DNA from 4 places in the Sporosarcina sp. Y1004 genome. Region 3 is predicted to be linked to each of the others. Evidence: riboswitches for the same ligand, from Rfam matches in the RefSeq annotation. Region 3 holds a riboswitch; each other region holds the start of a gene.

Evidence for each region. Region 3 has a riboswitch for S-adenosylmethionine ahead of AC25Y6_RS17645 (methionine biosynthesis PLP-dependent protein). Riboswitches for the same ligand answer to the same signal wherever they lie in the genome.
Region 1: linked by a shared signal. The riboswitch ahead of AC25Y6_RS14065 (MFS transporter) and the one ahead of AC25Y6_RS17645 (methionine biosynthesis PLP-dependent protein) in region 3 are both predicted to bind S-adenosylmethionine.
Region 2: linked by a shared signal. The riboswitch ahead of AC25Y6_RS08065 (O-acetylhomoserine aminocarboxypropyltransferase/cysteine synthase family protein) and the one ahead of AC25Y6_RS17645 (methionine biosynthesis PLP-dependent protein) in region 3 are both predicted to bind S-adenosylmethionine.
Region 4: linked by a shared signal. The riboswitch ahead of AC25Y6_RS06630 (methionine ABC transporter ATP-binding protein) and the one ahead of AC25Y6_RS17645 (methionine biosynthesis PLP-dependent protein) in region 3 are both predicted to bind S-adenosylmethionine.

The regions. Positions count from the first base shown of each region.
Region 1 is NZ_JBYHFQ010000021.1:60,454-65,660, forward strand. It holds gene AC25Y6_RS14055 (2,3-diketo-5-methylthiopentyl-1-phosphate enolase) at 1-129, shown strand, start outside; gene AC25Y6_RS14060 (molybdopterin oxidoreductase family protein) at 899-2,938, opposite strand; SAM riboswitch class I at 3,101-3,191, shown strand; gene AC25Y6_RS14065 (MFS transporter) at 3,317-4,567, shown strand; gene AC25Y6_RS14070 (2-hydroxy-3-keto-5-methylthiopentenyl-1-phosphate phosphatase) at 4,778-5,207, shown strand, end outside.
Region 2 is NZ_JBYHFQ010000008.1:92,730-97,936, reverse strand. It holds gene AC25Y6_RS08070 (homoserine dehydrogenase) at 1-524, opposite strand, end outside; gene AC25Y6_RS08065 (O-acetylhomoserine aminocarboxypropyltransferase/cysteine synthase family protein) at 638-1,927, opposite strand; SAM riboswitch class I at 2,052-2,167, opposite strand; gene AC25Y6_RS08060 (glycerol-3-phosphate acyltransferase) at 2,311-2,946, shown strand; gene AC25Y6_RS08055 (aminotransferase) at 3,001-4,359, opposite strand; gene AC25Y6_RS08050 (CoA-acylating methylmalonate-semialdehyde dehydrogenase) at 4,398-5,207, opposite strand, start outside.
Region 3 is NZ_JBYHFQ010000036.1:3,836-9,042, reverse strand. It holds gene AC25Y6_RS17655 (ABC transporter ATP-binding protein) at 220-957, shown strand; gene AC25Y6_RS17650 (ABC transporter permease) at 954-1,709, shown strand; SAM riboswitch class I at 1,786-1,892, shown strand; gene AC25Y6_RS17645 (methionine biosynthesis PLP-dependent protein) at 1,970-3,091, shown strand; gene metC (cystathionine beta-lyase) at 3,088-4,272, shown strand; gene AC25Y6_RS17635 (5-methyltetrahydropteroyltriglutamate--homocysteine S-methyltransferase) at 4,318-5,207, shown strand, end outside.
Region 4 is NZ_JBYHFQ010000006.1:137,429-142,635, reverse strand. It holds gene AC25Y6_RS06635 (methionine ABC transporter permease) at 1-546, opposite strand, end outside; gene AC25Y6_RS06630 (methionine ABC transporter ATP-binding protein) at 539-1,564, opposite strand; SAM riboswitch class I at 1,826-1,936, opposite strand; gene AC25Y6_RS06625 (thioredoxin family protein) at 1,991-2,290, opposite strand; gene AC25Y6_RS06620 (toprim domain-containing protein) at 2,305-2,646, opposite strand; gene gcvH (glycine cleavage system protein GcvH) at 2,719-3,102, opposite strand; gene AC25Y6_RS06610 (arsenate reductase family protein) at 3,177-3,536, opposite strand; gene AC25Y6_RS06605 (acyl-CoA dehydrogenase family protein) at 4,348-5,207, opposite strand, start outside.

The DNA.
Region 1 (5,207 bases), on a different contig from region 3:
CAAGGTGCCAAGGCATTCCGGGCGGCGATTGACGCAAGTGTCAAACAAGTTTCACTCGTAGAAGCGGCAAAAACGTCAGAACCTTTGAAGCGCGCCATCGACCAATGGGGCGTTGTCGAGTCAGTATAAGCACAAAATGAGCCTCCTGGGATAGTCCCGAGAGGCTCGTTTTTTATATAGAATGAGTTATTGAAATTCTGCTAATACCGCTTCGTCGCTTTGTGGATGCCTTCGGGACCAGTGAAAAAGAATGATTTCCTTCAATGCCGTTGATTTCCGTTCCGAGCGGACGCTTTCCGCGGGCACGGCTTCAGCCTCCTCGTCACTGCGTTCCTGCGGGGTCTTCAGCTCGCGCTGTTCCCGCTGGAGTCGCCGCTCTGCACTACAATCAACTAGTTCTCATTATAATAAAAGAACTTTTTAAGTGGACGATGTCGCGCCTTCGCTGGATGGTCTCTATGTAGGGAAGCACATTTCGTTATCAGGGATAAGACCTGCAGCCTATAGTGCTTCTTTCTTCAAGGAAATTAGTATCAAATAGTAATCACATTATAATATCAGTCTATACATCACTTTCAATAATGGAGAAATCCAGCGCAGAAGCGACAAGGGGTAGCCGAAGCCCTGAGACTGGATGCGAAGCGTTAATCCAGGCTCATGGCGAGAGGCATCCCCAAAGCGCCAAGCGATCTAAAATGTACACTCTGAATTTAAATCTCTATCAATAATGTACACCCCAGCGCAGGCGCGACAAGGGGTAGCCGAAGCCGTGAGACTGGATGCGAAGCGCTAATCCAGGCTCAGGGCCAGAGGCATCCCCAAAGCGCCAAGCGATCTAAAATGTGCACTCTGAATTAAATCTCTCTCAACAATGGAAAACCCCAGCGCACATATCTAATCACAAACCCGCCACTTCCACACGCCCCGAGAAGAACGTTGCGCCGCCGCCCATATCCGCAATCCGATCCGGCGTTAATGCATTAACCAGACGTTTATGACCCGATTGATCTCCCCATATCCCTTGACTCACAACAACGCCAGGAAGAACCTGCTCGCCGACAGAAACAGTAAACTCACATTCACCGCGCTCATTCCATATACGGACAGCCGCTCCGTCTTCGATTCCTCTACTTTCCGCATCTAGTCGATTCATGAACAACTTAGGCACTTTTTCAAGCTTGATATGTTTTTCATTGTTCGAAAAAATCGTATTCATGAAGTTATGGTTAATTGCAGGTACATAAAGTAAAGGATGATCGGAATCCTGAATAATCGGGATGTACGTAGGCAGGGCCGGGAATCCCGCTGATTTCATCTGTTCCGAATACAACTCGATTTTTCCACTAGGTGTCTTTAAATTGTATAAGAAATCGCCGGTGCCGCTTGCTTTCATATAGCGTTTTTCCTTTAAAGCAGCATACGACACTTCGGATAAATGAGGGTTGGACAAATTGCTTAACGCTTGGTCAACCATTTCCTCATCGTTGTCTAGAAATGGTTGATCGTCAAAGCCCATTGCTTGCGCCAGCAATCTGAAAACGTCCGGGTTGGATTTACTGTCCCCGTAAGTTTCGATGACGGGTTCCTGCAAATGAATGTAGTGATGCCAGAAGGACGTATAGATGTCCGTGTTTTCGAAAGCGGATGTCGCTGGCAAAACAATGTCCGCGTACAAGGCAGTGTCTGTCAAAAATAAATCATGGACAACTGTGAACAAATCTTCGCGTGCTAAGCCATTCCGTACTTTATTGGCTTCCGGTGCGACAACGGCGGGGTTGCTATTATAGACATACAAAGAGCGAATCGGCTGTTGTTCTTCCATTAATGCTTGTCCCAATAAATTCATATTGAATCTGCGCGTTGGCACTACCTGAAGTTCGGGACGTTCGAGTGCGGCAGTATTATGCGTCAAATAATCGGAATTCGATTTGAGCGCCCCTCCGCCTTTCAATGCCCATTGCCCTGTCAAAGCAGGCAAACAGGAAATCGTCCGGACCATCATGCCGCCGTTATCATGATGCTGCAGCCCATTGCCGATGCGAATCATCGAAGGGGAGACGGTCCCGTACATCCGCGCCAATTCATAGATATCTTCCTCTGGCACGCCCGTAATGGCGGAAACCGTGTGCGGGTCGTAGTGCTGCAATACATGCTCGCCGAGCTCTTCGTGGCCGATTGTATATTGTTCCAAAAACGATTGATTGACCAGTTTTTCCTTATAAAGAACATGCATGATTCCGAGTGCAAGCGCTCCATCAGTTCCGGGAAGGATGGGGATGAACCAATCAGCCATGCGTCCGGTCTGGTTTTTATGGACGTCAATGACGACGATTTTAGCACCGTTTTTTCTCGCTTTTTGCGCAATCATGATTTGGTGCATATTGGTACTGACGGCATTGATGCCCCAGAAAACAAATAATTTCGTTTCCGTCATCTCTTCCGGATCTGTTCCAAAACGCCCGCCCATCGTGTAATTGTAGCCGACCTCGCCAGCGACTGAACAAATCGTTCGGTCCAGTTGACTCGAACCAAGGCGGTTGAAGAAACGGCGATCCATCCCTTTGGAACTGAGTTTCCCCATATTGGCATAGAAACTGTAAGGAAGAATCGATTCCGGACCTTCTTCAGAAATCAGTTTTTTCCATTGATCTGTGATGGTTGTAATGGCTTCTTGCCAACTGATTGGAACGAATTGTCCATCGCCTTTTTCCCCGACGCGTTTTAAAGGAGTAGTAATCCTTTTTGGGTCATAAAGGCGTTCAGTCATATGTCGAACTTTGTTGCAAATACTGCCTTTTGTGATGGGATGATCGGGATCGCCTTCAATTTTAACGATTTTCCCGTCTTCTTTATGAATAAGCAATCCACATTGGTCTGGACAATCAAGCGCACAAACCGAGGGGACAACACCGTTTTCTATATCAATATATGATTTCATAGCAAAAATCCTTTCAATCAAACGATTTATGCTAGATAGTATAGCACAATTCAAACTATTTTTTTAGAAAGTTTGAATAAGTGGTTGACTTAAGATTAATTGTTCTATACAGTTAACTCATTAGTTTAACTTCCGACACTTTTCGACCAATTTCATAGTTTTTTTCTATCGAGAGAAGTTGAGGGACTGGCCCTATGAAACTTCGGCAACATAATTGTGCCAAATCCAGCAAGCGTAGCTTGAGAGATAGAAAGGGTAAAGCATATTTACATTGCACTAGCGATGTATGCCACCAACTCTTTCTGTCTTTACAGGAAGAGTTTTTTTATTTTTCAGTCAATTTGTCCCGCATTTATAAATAGAAATGGAGAGAACAGTATGTTAGAAAGAATTGGAATTACGAAAAATTTAGGGTGGGGCTTTTTCGGAGTCATGCTGTTCATGATGGGAGACGGAATTGAAGCTGGTTGGCTAAGTCCGTTTCTAATTGAAAGCGGGTTAACCATTCAACAGTCAGCTGCTATTTTCACAGTCTATGGAATCTCGATCGCGCTGTCTTCTTGGTTTTCAGGCGTCTGTGTAGAGGTATTTGGTCCGAAACGTACAATGGCAATCGGCTTAGCTGTTTATATTGTCGGTACCGCAGGGTTTATCACATTCGGTTTTTCAACGATGAATTATCCGATTATGCTACTCACTTATTTCATTAAAGGTTTTGGTTATCCATTGTTTGCCTATTCCTTCTTGACATGGGTCATTTATAAAACTCCACAAAACAAATTGAGTTCTGCCGTTGGTTGGTTCTGGTTTGCGTTTTGTGCGGGAATGATGGTGCTGGGCGCATACTATTCAAGTTACGCAATCCAGTATCTCGGTTACATCAATACAATGTGGTCATCTATTTTCTGGGTATGTCTCGGTGCATTCTTTGCTTTAGTACTCAATAAAGACAAGTTCCAAAAGAAAAAACTCGCGAACAAAAAAGAAGCGGTCACGGAATTATTGAAGGGTATCACCATTTTGAAAACAAACAAACGGGTTGCTGCAGGTGGGGTTGTCCGTGTTATCAATAGTTTAAGTGTCTATGGATTCCCAGTATTCTTACCGATGCATATGGCGCAACATGGCATTGAAACAAGTGCTTGGCTGCAATTATGGGGAACGTTTTTCTTAGGAAACATCATTTTCAATTTAGTGTTCGGCTTCATTGGGGATAAATTCGGTTGGAAAAACACAATTATTTGGTTTGGTGGAATCGGTTGCGCGATATTCACGCCACTTCTGTTCTATGTACCAGTGATTACAAATGGTAGCATTCTCATGACGAGCATTGTTGGATTCATCTGGGGTGGGTTGGTAGCGGGCTACGTTCCAATCGGTGCCCTCGTACCGTCCGTTGCAGGTGAGGATAAAGGCGCGGCAATGTCCGTGTTGAACTTTGCCGCGGGTCTGTCTACATTCGTAGCACCAGCAATCGCTTTGGCGTTTATCGGGTTAGTTGGAGCAGAAGGGGTCGTGTGGATTTTCAGTGCACTTTATGTAGTGAGTGCGATCATCGTGAAATTCATTCGTATACCGGAAGAGGAAGAGCGAAAGGCGCAGGAAAAAGCCTTACTGGTTACCTCTTAAAACCGTTGTCGGGTAGGCATTGATTGACAAAGTTATGGGTAGATGAAATAATCACAATTAATTGAAAAAAATACGAGATTTCTTATCTAGGTAGAGGGACACTAGGCTACTTCTCGCTATGTGTTGTTGTAGATAAGAAGATGTATCAATAAAACCTCTTCTTATATAATAGAAGAGGTTTTATTGATAAAAGGCAAGGAGGACATATGGATGAGTGCAGAGTTCAATCCAGTAATTTTCTGTGATTTCGATGGTACAATTACGATGAAAGATAATATTATCAATATTATGGACAAGTTCGCTCCACAGGGGTGGGAAGCGATAAAGGACGATATTATGGCGCAAAAAGTGTCCATTCAAAAAGGGGTCAAAGAACTCTTTGCTTTATTGCCCACTTCCCAAAAAGAACAAATCGTGTCGTTCGTTTTGGAGGACGCGGAAATCAGAGAAGGTTTTGGTGAATTTGTTCAGTTCACCCGCGAGAAAAACATCCCGCTCTATATCGTAAGCGGCGGCATCGACTTTTTCATTCACCCATTGCTTGAACCATTCGGGCCGTTCGATAAAGTCTATTGCAACGAAAGCGATTTTTCAGGAGAACACATCAATATCCTTTACCCGCATGAATGTGATGAGAACT
Region 2 (5,207 bases), on a different contig from region 3:
AATGGAACTTTCTCTTCCCGCATCTTTGTCAAAATGAAATTTGAGGTTCCATTTAAAATCCCTCTGATTCGTCGTACTCGATCTGCAGGTAACAAGTTTTTCACTGTACGGATAATTGGTACTCCACCCGCTGTAGTTGCTTCATAACCGACCTGAACGCCCCGGAATTCCGCATGCTTCAATAATGCCGGACCATGTGTCGCGAACATTTTCTTATTTGCCGTTATAATGTTTTTGCCCTTTTCGATTGCATCTGAAAGATACGTATAAGCAGGTTCCTCACCAACAATTGCCTCAAAGATGAAATCAATGTCCGGGTTCATCAGTATGTCCTGGATGTCTCCCGTCACTTTTACCCCTGGTGTTGCTAGACGTACTTTCGCTATATCGCGAACAAGGATGGCAACTATATCGATTTCACAGCCTGTTTGTTGCTTAATCTCATTCTTTCTTTCATTCAAAATTCTGTAAATCCCTTCACCTACAGTGCCGAAGCCGAGTAGAGCAACCTTGATTGACGGCATTTCGCCACCTCCATGGACTGCTTAATAACAAGTCCCCATTTTTCAGATTCTCTTAAATGGCTATAGGGCGTAACAAACTAAGACGATTGTCATAGCCATCTTTCTTCCAAAAATTATACTGTTACAGCGACTGCTGCTTCAATAGCCTGCGCTAAATCTGCAATAATGTCTTCTGCTGATTCAAGACCGACCGATAGTCTAATTAGTTCCTCGGTAACGCCTGATTTTTTCAAATCTTCAGGGCCAAGCTGCTGGTGCGTCGTTGAAGCAGGATGGATGATCAAGGATTTTGCATCGCCAACGTTAGCTACGTGCGACCAGATTTTAACGTTGTCAATTACGTTTCGACCAGCCTCACGCCCGCCTTTGATACCGAAAACGATAATGGAGCCGAAGCCGTTTTTCAAGTACTTTTTCGCAAGGTCATATGATGGGTGATCTTCGTTCCCAGTATACGTTACCCATTCAACAGATGGATGCTGTTTCAAGAATTCTGCCACTTTGATAGCATTTTCATTATGTCTTGTCACACGCAGATGCAGTGTTTCAAGTCCTTGTAAGAAGTTAAAGGCACTATCCGGATCTAAGCAAGGTCCAAAGTCTCGTAACAATTGAACACGTAGCTTAGTGGCAAACGCCGCGCCTGCAGTGTCAATTCCATAACGAAGGCCATGGTAAGATTCATCCGGCTCAGTAAAGCCTGGGAACCGTCCTTGTGTCCAATCAAACGTACCCGCATCAACAGCAACTCCACCGATTGTTGTACCATGTCCGCCAATCCATTTCGTTGCAGAGTGGATCACGACATCTGCACCAAATTCGATTGGATTTGAACCGTATGGAGATGCAAACGTACTGTCTATTAGAAGTGGTAGACCGTTTTCATGTGCAATGTCCGCAACCGCTTCAATATCAAGCACATGTAAACTCGGATTACCAATTGTTTCTGCAAATAAAGCTTTTGTTTTATCTGTAATCGCTGCGCGGAAGTTTTCAGGATCCGTTACATCGACAAATTTTACATTGATGCCGTAACGCGGAAGCGTATTGGCAAATAAATTATACGTACCACCATACAAATTGCTCGCCGCGACAATTTCATCACCTGCGCCTGCGACATTTAGGATAGAAAATGCAATAGCCGCCATTCCTGAAGATAATGCAACTGCCGCCGTTCCTCCTTCAAGAAGTGCTATACGTTCTTCAAAAACAGCGACGGTTGGATTTGTAATACGCGTATAGATGTTGCCTGCTTCTTGCAGTCCAAACAATTTTTGAGCATGTTCTGTATCACGAAATACGAATGATGAAGTTCTATGAATTGGAACTGCACGAGAACCTGTTACGGGATCGGGTTTTTGTCCACCATGTAGAAGAAGTGTTTCGGGTTTAAGTTTTGTCAAAGTCATTACCTCCAAAGTTTTTTAGATGGAATTGATTGTGATCTGCGGAGGCGCTGGGGGTATTTTGGAAATAAAAAATAACCCCCTTCGCTTAAGAAGAGGGTTACGCTTTCGCTTTTTCCTCCCCTTATCTTTCAGATCATCCGAACCGATCTGTAGGAAGTAGCACCTTTACAAGCTGGTCGCTTGTCGGTTGCCGGGCATCGCAGGGCCTATTCCCTCCGCCGCTCTTGATAAGAGTTTGTATCATTCAGTTTTCCATCTTGTGACATAGTATAGTAGATAGCGCGAGACAAAGTCAAGAGATTATTAAATAATTTTTCTGAACCTTGCGTTTACCTCTAATGTTACAATTAATTTACCAATGTTTTGGAGGAATGGTTATGTGGTTATGGATTACAAGTGTACTAGTTTCGGGATATGCCATCGGTTGCTTACATGGATCGGTTGTCGCACAGATAATTTCGGGCGTTAACCTAAAAGAAACCGGGGTGAAAAATGCCGGTGCTTCGAATGCCACAATCGTTCTCGGGAAAAAATTCGGCGCACTGGTTGCTGCAATCGATATCGGTAAAGGTGCAGTAGCTGTCCTATTTGTGAGATATTTCGCAGAGAATGCAGGACTTCCAGGAGAAATTGTAGCTTTACTATTATTCCTCGCGGGTACTGCAACCGTGATTGGGCACAACTTCCCGTTTTATATGAAGTTCAACGGCGGCAAAGGAACCGCCACGATTATTGGCGTGCTGCTCGCCATCGACTGGAAGGTTGGACTCGTTGGTTTTGCATTATTTGTCATCGTGGCGATAGTAACAGACTTTCTCGTGTTTGGCGTGCTGATGCTGTACGTGACGCTCATCGCGATGGCAGTTTGGGCAGAAGGATACGGGCCCATTATAGCGGCAGTATTATTATTCGGCATCGCAATTTGGAAACATATCGAGAACTTCCGTCGGATGAAAAACCGTAGCGAGAAACAGGTTTCTACAGTTTTTAAAAAGAAAACATCTAAAAACTAAGGATTTCCCAATAATTAGGAAACAGAGGTGAATACACACCTCTACCCATTTGTATCATTCGTTTTCTTTAAACACTTTCTTTACAACAGCAATAATGAAATCTACATCTTCGTCAGTGCAGGACAATGGCGGACTGAGTGCTAAAATATTATTATAACCAGCTACCGTATCGCCATTTCTTCCGATAATAAGTCCATTTGCCTTGCATTCCCCGATAATTTTGGCGACACGCGCATTGGAAGCAGGTTCTTTCGTTTTCTTGTCTTCAACTAGTTCAATTCCTAAGAGGAAACCGAGACCGCGGATATCACCAACAAACGGGTGCTGCATTAGGCTTGCCAACTCTTTTTGAAGACGCTCACCAAGCTCGGCAGACCGTTCAATAAGGCTTTCGTTCTCAATAATTTCGAGGTTCTTCAATGCCACGGCACAAGCTGCAGGATTCCCGCCAAAAGTATTGATATGACGGAAGTGGCTATTTTCTTCACCTGTGTCAAACTTTTCGTAAATATCTTTTCGCACAGCTGTAACTGATAACGGTAAGTAGGCGCTTGTCAGCCCTTTCGCCATCGTAATGATGTCCGGCTTTACGTTAAAGTGCTGATGGCCAAATGCTTTCCCAGTTCGTCCGAATCCACAGATAACCTCATCAATGATTAGAAGGACGCCGTGGCGATTACAGATTTCTTGAACTTTTTCCAAGTAAATCGGATGTGGGATCAAGACTCCGCCACCAGTAATAAGAGGCTCCATAATAATCCCGGCAATTGTTTCTTTCTGCTCCCAAATAACTTTTTCTTCAAACTCTTGCGCACGTTGTATGTTGTATTCTTCAACCGATTGATTTGCTGGCCTGCGATAATTATCCGGTGGTGCAATATGCAGAAAACCTGGAACGAGCTGTTCATATTTATATTTCCGTAGAGCTTGACCAGTGGCTGAGAGCGCGCCCATAGAACTACCGTGGTAAGCCCTGTAACGTGAGATGAATTTGTAACGTGACGGTTCCCCGTTTTGCTGATGGTATTGACGTGCAAGCTTGAATGCCACTTCGTTTGCATCAGATCCGCTATTCGAATAAAAAAATACATAATCGCCGCCTAGCATGTCATTCAACTTTTCAGCAAGCTCAATGGCAGGTTCATGGCTTTGGGTCATAGGTGCATAGGCCAGTTTTTTCATCTGTTCATACGCAGCTTTCGCGAGTTCCTCACGCCCGTATCCGACGTTCACACACCAGAGTCCAGACATTCCATCCAAGTAACGATTGCCTCTATGATCGGTGATCCAAGCCCCTTTTCCGCTTTCGACGATCATCGGAGGATTCTTTTCATTGTAGGCGGAAATGTGATGCCATATATTTTGACGATCCTTTTCAACTAATGACGATGTATCCTTTATCACTTTTGTCATTTTCTTATCCCTCTTTCTCCATCAATAGTAGTAACAAATCAATTCCGATTACTTGGAAAGTCGAATGCAACACCTTTTTTGATATCTGTAGTTTCTGGCCATCTTTCTGACACCGTTTTAATTTTCGTGAAGAATCGAACAGTATCCGGCCCGAACATATGACTTTCACCAAATTTTGAACGCTTCCAGCCTCCAAAGTTGTGATAGCCTACTGGAATCGGAATTGGTACATTGACACCTACCATGCCGACTTCGACCTTCTCCGTGAATTCGCGGGCTGCAGGACCATTCTGCGTAAAGATCGTGACTCCATTTCCAAATTCATGGCCGTTTACCAAATCAATCGCTTCACCCAGATTGTTTACACGAACTACTATCCTTGCCGGTCCAAACACTTCCTGCCGATAAACCTCCATATCCGGTGTAACGTTGTCCAATAAAGTCGCGCCTAAATAGTATCCATTGCTATTTAGGCCTGTGTCGGGATTACGGCCATCTACACAGAGTTTTGCTCCTTCTAGTAAGCTGTCTTCAATGGATTTGAGTACCGCTTCTTTGGATTGTTGTGTGATGACCGGCCCAAAGTCGGCTTGTTCATCGTCATACGAACCCACTCTCAACTCTTCTACTTTCTTTATTAACTTCTCAACAAATATGTCGGCCGTCTTTTTACCAACAGGCATCGCGACAGACAGTGCCATACAACGCTGAGAAGCCGCTCCATACGCAGCCCCAAGGAATGAGTCAACTGCAAAATCGATATCAGCATCAGGCATGATGATCATATGGTTTTTCCCACCACCGAATGCGGCTACCCGTTTATGATGTCGACTGGCTTCCTCATAAAT
Region 3 (5,207 bases):
CGTTTTAAACCAGTACTAAGTTTCATTGGTTAAAAGTCTATTTTACACTTCAAGGAATAGTAGACGTCCCAATATAGTGGTCACTATAGCACAAAACGCACGCTATATGAATAGTACTAAACATTTATTGAATTATAAGAGCTTGAATCAATGTTCCTTGCATGAATACAACCCTTAGATTAGAATTATTATTAATAAGAAAGTCTAGGAGCGATTAACATGTCCAATTTATATGAACCTGCATTACATTTTTATAACGTTGACTATTCCATAGGGGATATACATATTTTAAAAAACGTGACGGGCTCCTTTCCAAAAGGCAAAATTACGACACTCGTCGGTCCTTCGGGAGCGGGAAAGACAACGTTGCTCAAATTGTGTAATGGATTGATTTCCCCCACCTCCGGGGAAATTTATATTCATGACAAACCCATTTCCGCCTATGAACCTGTTGAACTACGGCGTCATGTCGGCATTGCACTTCAGAGTGCACCGATGATAAAGGGGACTATTTATCATAACTTAGCACTGCCCCTAGAACTTCAAGGTAAAAAACTGCCAGAACAAGATGCAGTTGAAATTCTAGATGATGTGGGCCTCGACAAACTATTTCTGCACCGAAAAATCGACGAATTATCAGGCGGACAGCGTCAAAAAGTATCAATTGCCCGTACATTGATCAATAAATCGGAAATCTTATTGCTCGATGAAATCACCTCTTCTTTAGACCGATCGTCGTTAACTGAAATCGAGGAATTAATCGGCAAAATCAATCGGAAATATGGTACAACAATCATCTGGATTACACATAATCTGGAACAAGCCTTATCAATTGGTGATTACACATGGGTTGTTATGGAAGGGCAAATCATCGAAACCTGTGAAAGTAACTTATTAAAATCATCGACGAATGAGTTAGTGAGGCAGTTTGTAGAAGGAGGGGTATCCTCCGTATGACTTATTTAACATTAGCCATCACCCTTATATTCGTTATCATTCCCCTTGTATTATCAAAGACGCTCCGTTTAGGATTAGAAAAGGACACGATCATTGCAACAATCCGGTCGATTATACAGCTTCTCGCAGTCGGATATATTCTTAAATTTGTCTTCGACTCAGAAAATATTTTGTATATCGTGTTAATGGTTACATTGATGATTGTAGCTGCGACACAAAATGCCAGAAAGAAAGGGACAGCCATCAAGGGAATTACATGGAAAATTGCAGTCACCTTAATTTTCGTTGAAGTGCTAACCCAAAGTATTTTACTAGGCTTCCAGATTGTACCCGCAACTGCACAATATATCATTTCAATCAGCGGCATGATTATCGGTAATTCGATGGTATTGTCAATCCTTTTCCTTAACCGATTTACGGCAGAGGTTGAAACGCATCGCGACGAAACGGAACTTATCCTGTCACTTGGGGGAACGCCAAAACAAGCCATTCATAGACAACTGATCAATTCTATCAAAGCCAGTATGATTCCGACAATCGAGAGTCAGAAAACAATGGGATTAGTTCAACTGCCTGGTATGATGAGTGGTCAAATCATTGCTGGAGCTGACCCAATTCAAGCTGTTCAGTTTCAATTGCTGATCATCTTTCTCTTATTAACGACCGCAGCAGTAACCAGTGTCTTACTCGGATTTCTATCTTATCCTAGTTTGTTCAATCAACGAATGCAGCTGCTTCGGGAAAAGCATTAGGAATCTGGTTCTTGTTTTATAATTCATGCCATGGTAGAATTATCTAAATTGTATATTCAAACAACTTCATATTTTATTCTTATCACGAGAGACAGAGGGATTGGCCCGATGACGTCTCAGCAACCAACCTGTTTAGGTACGGTGCTAATTCCAATAGGTATCTATTTACCTAGAAGATAAGGAGATTGACTTCGACATTTCGAGGACCCTCTCCATATAGAGGGTCCTCTTTTTGATTTTAAAAGAAGAGAGTGAATCCAATGACAAGACGAAGTTTGGAAACAATACTTGTACAACTTGGTAATAACAGTGATCCGAAAACTGGTTCAGTGAACCCACCAATCTATTTATCGACCGCCTTTAAACACGAAGGCTTAGGTCAGTCAACTGGCTATGACTACACGCGGACGAAAAATCCGACCCGTTCCATTTTGGAAGAAGGCATTGCAGATTTAGAGAGCGGTGACGCCGGTTTTGCATGTAGTTCAGGGATGGCTGCGATTCAGCTTGTTTTATCACTTTTCCGTCCAGGGGATGATTTGATTGTTCCGGAAGATATTTACGGGGGTACCTATCGCCTACTAAAGCAGTATTCCGATGTCTATTCAATCGGAACAACATATACGGATTTTACTGATGTCCATGAAACTGAGAAATTGATAACTGCGAAGACAAGAGCCCTATTTATCGAAACACCGACAAATCCACTTATGCAGGAGTTTGATATACGTCAATACGCGAAACTCGCCCAAAAGCATAATTTATTACTGATTGTCGATAACACATTTTTAACGCCTTATTTCCAAAGACCAATTGAGCTAGGCGCAGACATTGTTATACACAGCGCCACGAAATACATCGGAGGACATAACGATGTCCTATCCGGTCTTGTAGTTGCAAAAGGCACGGAGCTCTGTGAAGTATTGGCAACCAACCATAATGCTATCGGTGCAGTTCTGTCACCTTCCGATTCATGGTTAATCATTAGGGGACTAAAAACACTGCACTTACGAATGAAGCAACATGATGCAAATGCAAAGATAATCGCAAATTACTTGAAGAGCGAACCACATGTTGCGGACGTTCTCTATCCCGGGAAAGGCGGTATGCTTTCCTTCCGCTTGCAAAATAGTGAATGGGTTGGACCTTTCTTAGCAAATCTAAAACTTATTACATTTGCTGAAAGTCTCGGAGGCGTGGAGAGTTTTATTACTTACCCAGCAACACAGACACATGCGGAAATACCACGTGAAGAACGGATACGACGGGGCGTTGACGATAGTCTTTTACGTTTCTCAGTCGGAGTGGAAGAGGTAGAAGATTTGATTGCCGATTTAAAGCAAGTGTTTTCAACATTAAAAAGCGAGGTGCTTCAACAATGAGTCTCAATAATGAACGATTACAAACGACACTTATACACGCATCGACACGTGGAGATTCCGAACGGAAAACGGGTGCAGTGAATGTACCTATTTACTTATCTTCAACATTTCATCAAGAAAGCTTTGACGAATTTGGTCCCTATGATTACAGCCGTTCTGGTAATCCAACGAGAGATGCATTGGAAAAAACAATAGCCTCATTGGAAGGCGGTGAACGCGGATTAGCATTTGCTTCTGGGATGGCTGCCATCTCCTCCGCTTTCATGCTCCTTTCTTCAGGTGACCATATCGTTGTTACTGAAGATGTCTATGGCGGTACATTCCGATTTGTAACACAAGTCCTACCAAAGTTCGGTATCGACCATACATTTGTTAATCTGGCTAATTTAGAAGAAACCGCTAGTGCAATCCGGCCGAATACAAAAGTAATTTATGTAGAAACACCTTCCAATCCTCGATTAGGTATTACGGATATTGCAGCCATTGTCGAACTCGCAAAAGCGAATGACTGTCTGACGTTCCTCGACAACACATTCATGTCGCCACTATACCAACGCCCCCTTGATCTTGGCGTTGATATAGTTGTCCATAGCGCTACGAAGTTTCTATCTGGACATAGCGATATTATTGCCGGTTTGGCAGTGACGAAGGATGAGGAGCTTGGAAATCGATTGGCGTTTATCCAGAACTCTTTCGGCTCTATATTGGGTGCTCAAGATTCCTATTCGTTAATTCAAGGGATCAAAACGCTTGGAGCTCGTCTAACTCAGTCATCCTTATCGGCTCAAAAAATCGCCGTATATTTGAATGAACACTCTTTAGTGGAAGAGGTATTTTATCCGGGGTTAGTAAGTCATCCAGGTTACGAAGTCCATGCGAAACAATCAACTAGTCCAGGAGCGGTTCTGTCATTCCGTTTGCCAGATAGAGCTACAGCAAAAGCATTTGTTGACAATGTCCGTATACCTGTTTTCGCTGTGAGTCTAGGCGGGGTTGAATCAATCCTTTCTTATCCTGCTACGATGTCCCATGCTGCTATGCCGAAAGAAGAACGGGAGAAACGTGGGATTACGGATGGCCTACTACGTTTTTCTGTAGGCCTTGAACATGTGGACGACTTGATTGAAGATTTTGAGCAAGCACTGAAAAAAGCATCTACCCTAGTTGCAGTACGTAATTAAGTACTCGTAAACAAAATACTAGTTATGAGAAAGAGGGAATATAAATTGACAAAAACAGTAGAAGAACAAAATGAAATAGTTGCACCATTCAAAGCGGATCACGTCGGGAGCTTCTTACGCCCGGAGCGTCTAAAAAAAGCACGCCTGCAAAAAGATAACGGTGAAATCACTGCCGAAGAATTACAGACAATCGAAGACGAGGAAATCACAAAGCTAGTAGAAAATCAAAAAAAGGCCGGACTGAAGACAGTGACAGACGGAGAATTCCGTCGTAAATGGTGGCATTTCGATTTCCTTTCCGGCTTCGATGGCGTTGAATTTTACGAAACTGATAAAGGTCTTCAATTCAATGGCGTTCAAACGAGAGCACACGGCATCAAAGTGACAGGGAAAATCGGTTTCAGCAATCATTATATGATCGAACATTTCAAGTTCCTGAAAAGTGTTGCGGGAGATGCGGTTGCTAAATTCACGATTCCAAGCCCGAATATGCTGCTCCACAGAGCGACATTCGAAGAAGGGATCTATTCAAGTGACGAAGAATTATTTGATGACTTGGTAACTGCCTATCAAGACGTAATTCAGGCGCTTTACGATGAAGGATGCCGTTATCTTCAAATCGATGACACGTCATGGGCTTCCCTTTTGTCGGAAGAAGGAAGAGAGACATTGAAAGCGAAAGGTCAAGATCCTGATGACATCGCTCAACTTTCAGCTCGGGCAATTAATGAATCCATCGCAAAAAGACCAGCCGACTTGCTCGTTACGATGCATATTTGCCGTGGCAACTTCCAATCAACCTATTTTTCAAGTGGTGGCTATGAGAATGTATCCAAAACTATCTTCGGCAAATTGGATGTTGACGGCCTTTTCCTAGAGTTTGATGATGAACGTTCAGGCAGTTTTGAGCCGTTGCGCCACGTCAACCGTCCGGA
Region 4 (5,207 bases), on a different contig from region 3:
AAACGCGAGATTCCCAAGTCCACCTGCGCCGATGATCCCCGCCATAGCGGTGTACCCGACAAGTGCGATTGCTGTTACGGTGATACCGGAGACAAGTGCTGGCATCGATTCCGGTAAGAGAACTTTAAAAATAATCGTCCTCGTTTTCGCTCCCATTGACTTCGAAGCTTCAATTACACCTTTATCAATCTCCTGCAATGCAATCAACACCATTCTTGCATAGAATGGAGCCGCTCCAATAATAAGTGCCGGCAATGCTGCATCCGGTCCGCGAATTGTGCCAAGAAGAAATTTCGTAAACGGAATAAGCAATATGATTAATATGATAAACGGAATTGATCTAAAAATATTGACGAATGCCCCTGAAATAACATTGACCAACTTATTCGACCACAGTTGTCCGGGACTTGTTAGGAAGAGTATGATTCCGAGTCCGAGTCCAATAATCAATGTGAACAGTGTTGAAATTGCTGTCATATAGAGCGTTTCTGCTGTCGCTTCCCACATCTTAGTCCAATCAACATTCGGAAAAAGGTTTTCAATCATTACCGATCACCTCTGTCTGAACATCATTTTCATTGAGGTATTGAATTGCTTCCTCAATAATTGTTGAATCTCCAAGGAGCTGGAGGATAAGTGAGCCATATGCTCCACCATGTGTATGGGAAATGTTTCCTTGGACGATATTGACACCCACATCGTATTTCCGAATGAGACTTGCGAGCACAGGTTGTTCCGTCTGCTCACCAACGAACACAAGCTTGATAAGTGTACCTGTTGGAAATTCATCCTTAATATGCGCCATTGCCTGCTTCGCTTCCGCGGGCTCCGTCACTTGAGAAACAAATCGCTTCGTAATGGCCTCTTTTGGCGATTGGAACACATCGAGTACGTCCCCCATCTCGACAACTTTCCCAGCTTCCATGACTGCAACCCTATGGCAGATTTTCCGGATTACGTGCATTTCATGTGTGATGAGAACAATCGTCAGTCCAAGCCTTTCATTAATACCAGTCAGAAGATCCAGTATCGAATCCGTCGTTTCCGGATCAAGAGCAGAAGTCGCCTCGTCGCAAAGTAGGACTTCAGGGTCGTTTGCAAGTGCACGAGCTATCCCTACACGCTGTTTCTGACCGCCCGACAATTCTGATGGATACGCATTTTCTCGACCAGTCAAACCAACCAGTTCAATCAGTTCCGCCACTTTCTTTTCGCGCTCGGCTTTTCGCACACCCGCGATTTCAAGAGGGAATGCAATATTGTCTTTCACCGTCCGCGACCACAGCAAGTTGAAATGTTGAAAAATCATACTCACTTTCTGCCGCGCTTCCCTCAAAGCTTTGCCTTTGATAGCCGACATTTCCAAACCGCCGATATTCACACTTCCTGAAGTAGGCATTTCTAGACCGTTCAACAGTCGAATCAAAGTACTTTTTCCAGCGCCACTATAACCGATCACACCGAAAATTTCACCATCAGCTATTTCGAGTGATACATTTTCAACCGCTGTAATACTGCCGGGTCCTTCACCGAACCGTTTATTAATATCCGTTAATTGAATCATTGATTTCACCTCTGAGATTTTGTCTATGTAAATTAAAATTAAGAATTCTTTCGTTGTCTTATGCCTGTCGGGGGCCGGCAGGATACAGGTCATGCAACCGTTATGACAGGACGTCGCGAACTTAGGTTGCGTTCCTTTAGCGGCGCCTTCTGCTTTTCTGGTGTCTAGCTGCAGGCGCCTTCCGCTTTTCTGTACAAAAAAAACCTTCCTGCAGACGGGCAGAAAGGCTTTACGTTATCATAAAATAAACGTTTGTCCAATCTCTCATCTCTCAAAGTATGCTATGCACTTTGTGTGATTTGGCACCATTTCACTTTCGTGACGGTTGCCGGGCTTCGTAGGGCACTATCCCTCCACCTCTCTTAATAAGAGCGACCTATTCAATTGTTGGTTAAGTCGTATTATATCAAATTCCTGTCTTGATTGTCAATCAATCAATTCCAACAGATACGGGACTGACTGAAAAGCATAGACTTTATGTTGTAAAACGCCATCCTTCTGTATCAACAAGCAAGGAACGCTTTCAATTTCATAGTCAATTGCCATAGATTGCACATAGTTCAAATCCGCTTTCCCGATTGGCATTTCCGGTTTCATGACAGAAATGACGTTCATCATTTTAGAAGCGACTGCACATGTACCACACATCGGTGTATATAAATAAAACGCAGAATCGGGTGAGTCCTTCAAAGTTGCCTCCCACTGTTCGCGTGTCCAATTTTCCATTTATCTTACATCCTTTAAAGTAAAAATTCGGGTCGGATTTTGAAATCCGCATTTTGTAGTATTTCAGCTAACACTTTATACGGGGTCGTCTCCACTTCCCGGTACTCTTTTTCTGTATATAGATGGATTGCTGCTGGAAATTCTCTTTTAAATAATACACGCGTTTTTTCACCATCTTCATCAGCATCGACAAAAACATACAGGTCCTGTTCTTCATAGGGCGCAAGCAACTCTTCAAGCCGATATGGGCTTACTGTACCGTTCGTACAAATGATTTTGACTGACTCCGCAAGTATACGCGCTAATCTTTTTCTATCCGAACCGCCCTCTACTATGATGATTTTTTCATCCGACAAGAGAGTTCCTCCTTCGCAAATCGACTAGTAAGATGCAAAAGACGCCGGAAATGTACCGGCGCCGTGTTGTAATTATTCTCCGATTGTCATTTTATCATACGCTTCTGCAGACATAAGTTCGTCCAACTCAGAAGTGTTAGAAGGTTCAACGACGACCATCCATGCATTTTCATACGGTGATTCATTGACGAATTCAGGGCTGTCTTCTAGTCCTTCGTTCACTTCAAGTACTTTACCGCTGATTGGAGCATATAATTCAGATACTGTTTTAACCGACTCAACGCTTCCGAAAGGCTCGTCCGCTTTGATTTCATCGCCAACAGATGGAAGTTCAACGAATACGATATCTCCAAGTTCAGATTGTGCAAAGTGTGTAATACCGATGCGGTAATTACCGTTTTCTTCCTTTACCCATTCGTGTTCTTCAGAATAACGCAGATCTTTTGGTGTGCTCATTTATACCCCTCCAAATAAATAGTTTCATTCTCTTCAATTCTGTCATATTTCTCTGATAAAGACAAGACTGTAACTTAATTGCCCCAGACTTTATTAAATTCTTCTTCCTTGAAACCGACAGTTACTTTTCCTTCTCCATAAACAATCGGTCTTTTGATGAGCATACCGTCTGATGATAGCAAACTAATTTTTTCTTCATCGGACATTGTAGGCAGTTTGTCTTTCAAATTAAGCTCTCTATATTTCATGCCGCTGACATTGAAAAACTTTTTCAATTCCAAATCAGAAGCTGCAATCATCTTTCCAAGTTCCTCTTCTGACGGAGGAGCTTCCGCAATGTTCACTTCTTGAAAGTCCAAGTTATTCGTTTCAAGCCACTTTTTCGCTTTTCTACACGTCCCGCATTTCGGGTAACCGTAGTAAATTAATCCCATACCGCAACGCCTCCATTTTTCACAGTATAACAGAAAAAACTACCTGGCATATATAGACAGCAGGATGTCAAAGTGAAATCTGCAATTTTACTTCATTAAAAGATCACGGCTGTTGATTAACCGTTTAGTTGCTTAAAACAATGGCGAGTAGGGCTAGATAATAGCCATTTTCACTGGACTATTTCCGGCCCGCTTTCGGCGAATTATTTACTACACTATTACCGAGAGGTAGGTGTGGCTATAAGTGACTTCGTCACTTATAGCCACACTCTTTTCGTTCATATTGTTGTGATTAATTGCCTGTCGCGTTCCTACAAAACTCAAGTGAAAAAAGCGGTTGCTTTGGAAGAAAAGAATAGATGATCTTCTATAAGAGTGTAAGTGCCCGAAGATGCAATTTCGGTCACTCTAGCACCTTGTACATTGAATTCTTCACTAACTTTCAGCAAAGATTATGTGATGTTCTATTAGAAATTGACACTTCCTTTATATAGTAATAGGGATCCAATAGTAGAAGGTTTGAGCGGCCAAAATTGTATCTTTGGCCGCTTCTCTCCAAGTAAGAAGCGAGCTATTCTTTCGTCCCGAAACACTTCGGCACTTCTTGTATTTGTGTCTTTGGAGAGCGACGGATGAACAACCACCATAAGATTACCAAAATGAAAAATAGGGATGCGACGAAGTCGCATCCCTATTTATTAAGACATCTCGGTAATGGTATAGAGGTCTTTCAATCCTAAGCGATTCAAAGACAACCATACTCGCAGTGCCCAGTGTGATTAAGTTATTTATCGGTTAATCGGTAGGAATGTTAAACGATAAACTTCTCTGCTTCGATTAGCTTGACCGAAGCTTCGCGTTTTTTAGCGATGATATTATAAGGATTTGAACGTGTTAATTTACGCAATGCAGAAATCATCATACGCTGGTTATCTCCGTCTACTGCTGCCAGAATCGTTTCTTTCGCATCTCGCTCGATGTCTTGAAAAGCTTCTTGACAGAAAATTTGTGTGTAAAGGATTTTTTGTTGAGACTTCTCTTCACCTACGCGTGCAATCGCTTTTTCCGATCGAAGAAGCGCGGATTCCATGGCAAAGATATTATTAGCGATGTCCGCAATGTTGACCAGCACCTCTTGCTCGGCTTCAAGCTTCGTGCCGAAACGCTGTGCAGCTAGACCTGCCGCAAGCAAACCAATCTTTTTAGCATTTTTAACGAGTACTTTCTCTTGTGCAAGTACTTCATCACCAATTTCCTCAGGCATCATCATAAGAAGTTCTTCTTGAAGCGCTTGTGCTTGTTGAAGCAATGGTAGTTCGCCTTTCATCGCTTTTTTCAGGAACGTCCCCGGAACAAGTAGACGGTTGATTTCATTAGTTCCTTCAAAAATACGGTTGATGCGTGAATCGCGGTAAATACGCTCTACTTCGTATTCTGCCATAAAGCCGTATCCACCGTGGAGTTGAACCGCTTCGTCGACAATGTAATCCAACACTTCGGACCCGACGACTTTGTTGATGGAACATTCGATTGCATATTCCGCAATTGCCGCTGCAATCGCTTTGCCATCTTTTTGCTCAGCAGGGCTCAACTGGCTTTGTCGCTCTTCAAAGTAGCCAACCGTACGGTAAATCAAACTTTCTGCTGCATATAGCCTGGATGCCATCGTCG